One region of the Mesorhizobium sp. SP-1A genome, then DNA from elsewhere that is predicted to be linked to it. Evidence: riboswitches for the same ligand, from Rfam matches in the RefSeq annotation. Region 1 holds a riboswitch; the other holds the start of a gene.
The links. Region 1 has a riboswitch for thiamine pyrophosphate ahead of thiC (phosphomethylpyrimidine synthase ThiC). Riboswitches for the same ligand answer to the same signal wherever they lie in the genome.
Positions count from the first base shown of each region.

Region 2: it holds a riboswitch for thiamine pyrophosphate, as region 1 does, so the genes downstream of both, thiB (thiamine ABC transporter substrate binding subunit) here and thiC (phosphomethylpyrimidine synthase ThiC) in region 1, are expected to answer to the same signal.

Region 1 is NZ_JAVXZD010000004.1:592,280-595,919, forward strand. It holds gene thiC (phosphomethylpyrimidine synthase ThiC) at 1-1,784, opposite strand, end outside; TPP riboswitch at 1,906-2,023, opposite strand; gene metH (methionine synthase) at 2,116-3,640, opposite strand, start outside.
Region 2 is NZ_JAVXZD010000004.1:9,777-13,416, forward strand. It holds gene thiP (thiamine/thiamine pyrophosphate ABC transporter permease) at 1-914, opposite strand, end outside; gene thiB (thiamine ABC transporter substrate binding subunit) at 1,086-2,087, opposite strand; TPP riboswitch at 2,127-2,239, opposite strand; gene QU595_RS18330 (thiamine diphosphokinase) at 2,390-3,025, shown strand; gene QU595_RS18335 (ABC-F family ATP-binding cassette domain-containing protein) at 3,111-3,640, shown strand, end outside.

The DNA of each region.
Region 1 (3,640 bases):
AATTTCTCCGCCATGGCTTCCATGCCGGCCTTGCGCTCGCCCTCCTGGCGGGCGGCGTCGCGGATGTCGTGCGAGATGCGCATGGAGCAGAATTTCGGCCCGCACATGGAGCAGAAATGCGCCACCTTGTGGGCTTCCTTGGGCAGCGTCTCGTCGTGGAAGGCGCGCGCCGTGTCCGGGTCGAGCGAGAGGTTGAACTGGTCCTCCCAGCGGAACTCGAAGCGCGCCCGCGACAGCGCGTCGTCCCTGATCTTGGCGGCCGGATGCCCCTTGGCGAGATCGGCGGCATGGGCGGCGATCTTGTAGGTGATGACGCCGGTCTTGACGTCGTCGCGGTCGGGCAGGCCCAGATGCTCCTTGGGCGTGACGTAGCAGAGCATGGCCGTGCCGAACCAGCCGATCATGGCCGCGCCGATGCCCGAGGTGATGTGGTCGTAGCCCGGCGCGATATCGGTGGTGAGCGGCCCGAGCGTGTAGAAAGGCGCCTCGCCGCAGACCTCGAGCTGCTTGTCCATGTTCTCCTTGATCTTGTGCATCGGCACGTGGCCGGGGCCTTCGATCATCACCTGGCAATCCTTGGCCCAGGCGATCTGCGTCAGCTCGCCCAGCGTCTCCAGTTCGGCGAACTGGGCCGCGTCGTTGGCATCGGCGATGGAGCCGGGGCGCAGGCCGTCGCCCAGCGAGAACGACGCGTCATAGGCGCGCGCGATGTCGCAGATCTCGGCAAAATGCTCGTAGAGGAAGCTTTCGCGGTGATGATGCAGGCACCACTTGGCCATGATCGAGCCGCCGCGGCTGACGATGCCGGTGACACGATCGACGGTGAGCGGAATGTGGTGCAGCCGCACGCCGGCATGGATGGTGAAATAGTCCACGCCCTGCTCGGCCTGCTCGATCAGCGTGTCGCGGAACACCTCCCAGGTCAGGTCCTCGGCGATGCCGCCGACCTTCTCCAGCGCCTGATAGATGGGCACCGTGCCGATCGGCACCGGCGCGTTGCGGATGATCCAGTCGCGGATATTGTGGATGTTGCGGCCGGTGGACAGGTCCATGACCGTGTCGGCGCCCCAGCGGATCGCCCAGACCATCTTCTCCACCTCTTCGGCCATGGACGAGGTGACGGCGGAATTGCCGATATTGGCGTTGATTTTCACCAGGAAATTGCGGCCGATGATCATCGGCTCGCTCTCGGGATGGTTGATGTTGGACGGGATGATGGCTCGGCCGCGCGCGATCTCGTCGCGCACGAATTCCGGCGTCACGAAGTCCGGGATCACCGCGCCGAAAGACTGGCCGTCGCGTTGCGCCAGTTCGTGCAGCTTCTCGCGGCCGAGATTCTCGCGGATGGCGACGAATTCCATTTCGGGCGTGACGATGCCGGCGCGGGCATAGGCAAGCTGGGTGACGGCGCGGCCCTGCGCGGCGCGCAAGGGCCGGTGCCGCACCGGGAATTCCGGCGTCAGCCTGTCGCCCGACACGAAGCCGTTGTCCTCCGGTTTCACGATGCGGCCGTCATAGGCCTCGACGTCGCCGCGCGCGGCGATCCAGTCCTTACGGATGCGCGGCAGGCCCTTTTCGATGGCGATGGCAGCGGCGGGATCGGTGTAGGGACCGGACGAGTCGTAGACCGTCACCGGCGGCTCGCCGGCACTCGGATGGACGTCGATCTCGCGCATCGGCACGCTGATGCCGGGGTGCATCGTGCCCGGCTTGTAGACCTTGCGCGACGCCGGCAGGGAGCCGGTGGTGACGGTGAGGGTCGCGATATTCACGGGAGCATTCATTTGGGACCTCCTTTGCCCGATTGCATTGGAGACCCAGTTCGATGCCGAAAGGAGGATAAGAACGCTTAGCCGGGGAGGGCGCCTTACCCTTTTCCCCAATGGTCCTGTGACGGACCGCGGCCAGTGAGCCCTTGCACCTTCCCTACGCCAGTATGAACTGGATCAGGTTCAACGGGTCACTGCGCTGCACGAAGCCAGCAGTCTCTCAGCCCCTTGTCGGGACTCCCCTGGTGACGCCTCTAGATTGGGCGATAGCCGGCCGCCCTGTCAATGCCTTTGGCCGGCACTTCCGAAAGAGGCTTTCGGAAGTGCCGGTGAAGTGCGCCCGCGTCTACTCCGCCGCTTCGGAAAGCGGCGCGGGCGTGTAGTTGAGGACAGGCCCGAGCCAGCGTTCCACATCTGCCACCGCCATGCCCTTGCGCCGGGCATAGTCCTCGACCTGGTCGCGTTCGACCTTGGCGACGCCGAAATAATAGCTCTCGGGATGCGACAAATAGAGGCCGGACACAGACGAACCCGGCCACATGGCGTAGCTTTCGGTGAGCGCAACGCCGGCATTGTTCTGCGCATCGAGCAGGCCGAACAGCGTCGCCTTCTCGGTGTGGTCGGGCTGTGCCGGGTAGCCGGGAGCCGGACGGATTCCCTGATAGGCTTCGGCGATCAGGTCGTCGCCCGTCAGCGCCTCATCCGGCGCGTAGCCCCAGAATTCCTTGCGCACGCGCTCATGCATGCGCTCGGCGAAGGCCTCGGCGAAGCGGTCGGCCAGCGCCTTGACCAGAATGGACGAATAATCGTCATTGGCCCGTTCGAAGCGTTCGGCGATCGCCACCTCCTCGATGCCGGCCGTCACCACGAAGCCGCCGACATAATCGGGCTTGCCGCTTTCCACAGGCGCTACGAAATCCGACAAGGCGAGATTGGCCTTGCCGTCGCGCTTGGTAAGCTGCTGGCGCAGCGTGAAGAAGGTAGCAAGCTCCTGCGACCTGTTCTCGTCGGTGAAGAGCCGGATGTCGTCGCCCACCGCGTTGGCCGGCCAGAAGCCGATCACGGCCCTCGGGGCGAACCATTTTTCCGCGATGATCTTCTTCAGCATCGCCTGCGCATCCTCGAAAAGCTGGCGCGCGGCCGCTCCCTGCTTTTCATCCTCGAGGATCTTCGGATAGCGGCCTTTCAGCTCCCATGTCTGGAAGAAGGGCGTCCAGTCGATGTAGCGGGACAGTTCTTCCAGGTCCCACGTCTCGAACACGCGGGTGCCGAGGAAAGAAGGTTTTGGCGCGTCATAGGCCGCCCAGTCGATCCGATGCGCGTTCTGGCGCGCCTTCGCCAGCGGCAGGCGCTGCTTTTCCAATTCCGAACGCTCATGCGCTTCCGCGACCTTGCGGTACTCGCCGCGCAGAGCCTCGACATAGCCCGGTTTCATTTCAGGCGACAACAGGCTCGAAACCACACCGACGGCGCGGCTGGCGTCGGTCACATAGACCGTCTGCCCGCGTTCGTAACGCGGATGGATCTTCACTGCGGTATGGACGCGGCTGGTCGTCGCCCCGCCGATCAGCAGCGGAATGTCAAAACCCTCGCGTTCCATCTCAGCGGCGACATGCGCCATCTCGTCCAGCGACGGCGTGATGAGGCCCGACAGGCCGATGATATCGACATTCTCGGCCCGCGCCGTTTCGAGGATTTTCGCAGCCGGCACCATCACGCCGAGATCGATGATCTCGTAATTGTTGCAGGCCAGCACGACGCCGACGATGTTCTTGCCGATGTCGTGCACATCGCCCTTCACCGTGGCCATCAGGATCTTGCCCGCGCTTTCGCGCAGGCCTTGTCCGCCATTGGCCTCTTTTTCAGCCTCC
Region 2 (3,640 bases), 580 kb from region 1:
GCCATCGGACCCGCGACGAAGACCAGCGCCAGCATGATGAGGACCGCGTTCATGATGGTTTCGGCGCGGCCGGGCGACAGATATCGGCGCGGCGCCACCGGCAGGTTGGCGTCGCCGGTCGTGTTGGCGCCGAGCCTGGCGAGCGCGATGACGACGACGGCGGTGAGTGCCACCTGAAGCAGGGTCAGCGTCACTGCCCGCGCGGGGTCGAAGTCGAAGCGCAGGGCCTGGTAGATGGCCACTTCCAGCGTCGAGGCGGCGGGGCCCCCTCCCAGCGTCAGCACGATGGTGAAGGAGGTGATGCACAGCATGAACACCAGCCCGGCGACGCCCGGCAGGGACTGCCGCAGCGCCGGCCATTCGACCAGCCGGAAAGCCGAGCGGGCGTCCATGCCAAGCTGGCTGGCCAACCGCCACTGGTCGGCCGGGATGGTCTGCAGGGCTTCCAGGAACAGGCGCGTGGCCAGCGGCATGTTGAAGAAGACATGCGCGATGAGGATGCCCGACAGGCCATAGATGCCGGGCCAGGCGCCGCCCGACAGGCTACCGAAAATGCCGGTGAAGTAGCCGGCGTTGCCATAGAGCGCCAGGACGCCGAGCGCCGCGACGATGGCGGGCAGGGCCAGCGGCACGGCGAAGAGCTGAAGCACGAACTCGCGGCCGGGAAAGCGCGGGTGGCGCGACAGCGCCCGCGCCACCAGCAGTGCGGGCAGGACCGACAGTATGGTGGAAAGCGCCGCCTGCCACAGCGTGAAGCGCGCGACACGCAACAGATAGGCGTCGAAGGCAAGCGCCGCGCTGCCGAAATCTCCTGCTCCTTCGGCGGCGAGGCCGGCGAAGGCGCCGCCGATCAGCAGGCCGATGAAGGCGAGGGCAAGGATGCCGGCAAAGATGCGGAAATCGGGAGAGGCCATCACTACCGGGCACCCCCCTCTGGCCTGCCGGCCATCTCCCCCTCAAGGGGGGAGATCGGCAGCTTCGCGGCCGCTACCCATCCCACTGCTCCGGTGATTGGCGGAAGCCGTGCGGCCGTTGGCCGGTAGGCCAGAGCGGGGTCAAGGCCGGCGATCACCCTGGCAATCCTTCTATTTGCTCATGACGGACAGCCATTCGTCCACCCAGGCCTTGCGGTTCTTCTCGACCTCCTCGGGGCTGAAGATGAGCGTCTTGGCGGGCTTCACGAGCTTGTCGAAGGCCGGATTGAGCGGCTTGTCGGTCTTGCCGGCGGGGAACATCCAGTTGGTTTCGGGAACGGCGTCCTGGAAGTCGGGCCCGGTCATGAAGGCCAGGAACTTCTGCGCCAGCGGGTTCTTCGCGCCGGTGGTGGTGATGCCGGCGACCTCGACCTGAAGATAGTGGCCTTCCTCGAAGGAGGCGGCCTGGTAGCGATCGGTCTTTTCCTCGACCATGTGGTAGGCCGGCGAGGTGGTGTAGGACAGCACCATCGGCGCCTCGCCCTTGGTGAACAGGCCGTAGGCCTCGCTCCAGCCGGGCGTGACGGTGAGCACCCGGCCCTTGAGCTTGGCCCAGGCGTCCGCGGCCTTGTCGCCATAGACCGACTTGACCCACAGGAGCAGGCCGAGGCCCGGCGTGGAGGTGCGCGGGTCCTGGATGGCGATCTTCTGGCTCGGGTCGCCCTCGACCAGTTCCTTCAGGCTTTTCGGCGGGTTCTTGAGCTTCTCGGTGTCGTAGACGACGGCGAAATAACCGTAGTCGAAAGGCACGAAGATGGCGTCGTTCCACCCGCCGGGCACGTTGACCTCTCCAACCTTGCCATGCGGCACGAAAAGGCCGCTCGCCCTGGCGTCGGCGGTCAGGTTGGTGTCGAGGCCGAGCACCACGTCGGCCTTGGTCGCCTTGCCCTCGAGCTTGACGCGGTTGAGCAGCGCGACGCCATCGGCGACGGAGACGAAATCGACCTCGCAGTCGCACGCAGCCTCGAAATTCTTCTTCACCACCGGGCCGGGGCCCCAGTCGGCGGTGAAGCTTTCATAGGTGTAGACGGTGAGTTTGTCCTTCGCCGCGGCCGGCAGGGCCGTGGCGGCCAGCGCCAGGGCGGGAAGCAGGAACGACAGTATCTTGCGCATCGGCGCCTCCTTGCAGGTGTTGCGGGAATTGAGGCGCCGGGTTTCCGAACGTCTAATCCCTCCGCCGGTACAAACCGGATCAGGTTCAGCGGGTTGGCGATCACGCCTCTCAGCCGGTCCGCGCGCAGCGTCCGGCACCCCGTTAGAGCATCCGGACACATAGGGCGGGCCGCGGTGCCGCGCAAGCTAAGTTTGCGGCGCGGGCGCGCTGCAGGGCCTGCAAGGCAGCCTTTGCGCAGGCGAGCGGGCCGCGCCCGAGGCGCGGCCTTCCGTTTGGCCGACCGGACTGGTAAGGCGAGGCCATGAGCCGTTTCACCCTCCTGCTCGGCGGCGACCTCGCGCGCACGCCCCGCCTCGACCGCCAGATCGCCGGCAGCCGCGTCATCGCCGCCGATTCCGGCATCCTCCATGCCTTGCAGTTCGGCGTGACGCCGGAGCTCTGGGTGGGCGATTTCGATTCCGCGCCGCCGGATCTTCCGGCCAGCCTCGCCATCGTCCCGCAGCGGAAATTCCCGGCGGAGAAGGACATGACCGACGGCGAACTGGCCGTGACCGCCGCGCTGGAGCAGGGCGCGACCTCGCTGGTGTTGGCGGGTGCCTTCGGCGGCGCGCGGGCGGACCATGCCTTTCTGCACATGGCGCTGGCGCTGCGGCTTGCCGAGGCCGGAACCACGGTGCTGCTGACCAGCGGCGCGCAGGAGGGCGTGCCGCTGCTGCCGGGCCGGGCCGCCTTCGACTATGAAGACGGGACGCTGTTTTCCGTGCTGGCGTTTTCCGGGCTTTCCGGCCTCACCGTTCAGGGGGCGAAGTGGCCGCTCGCGAACGTCGAAGTCCCGTTCGGCTCCTCGCTCACCCTTTCCAACGAGGTGCGCGGCCGGCTGGAGATCGGGCTCGGCCATGGCCGGGCCTTGCTGCTTGCCCATCCCTCGCGAGCATGAGTGCCGCGTACAATCTGATATATCAATTGATATATCAAATGAAAACGAACGCCTATCATAAGTCACCGGGAAACGCGTAACTGACATGGCCCCTCCGCTCCTCAACCTTGCCGGCATCAAGCTGACCTTCGGCGGCACGCCGTTGCTCGACGGTGCCGATCTGGCCGCCGGGCCGGGCGACAAGATCGCGCTGGTCGGCCGCAACGGCTCCGGCAAGTCGACGCTGCTCAAGATCGCCGCCGGTCTGGTCGAGCCGCAGGACGGCGAGATGTTCCGCCAGCCTTCGGCCACGGTGCGCTACCTGCCGCAGATGCCGGACATGGAAGGCTTCGACAGCGTGCGCGCCTATGTCGAGGCCGGGCTTGGGCCGGCGGACGATCCGCACCGCGCCACCTATCTGCTGGAGCATCTGGAACTGACGGGGGAGGAGCGTCCGACGGACCTTTCCGGCGGCGAGGCGCGGCGGGCCGCGCTTGCCCGCGTGATGGCGCCGGAGCCTGATATATTGCTGCTCGACGAGCCCACCAACCACCTCGACCTCTCCGTCATCGAATGGCTGGAGGAGGAGCTGATCCGCACCTCGTCGGCGCTCGTCGTCATCTCGCACGACCGCCG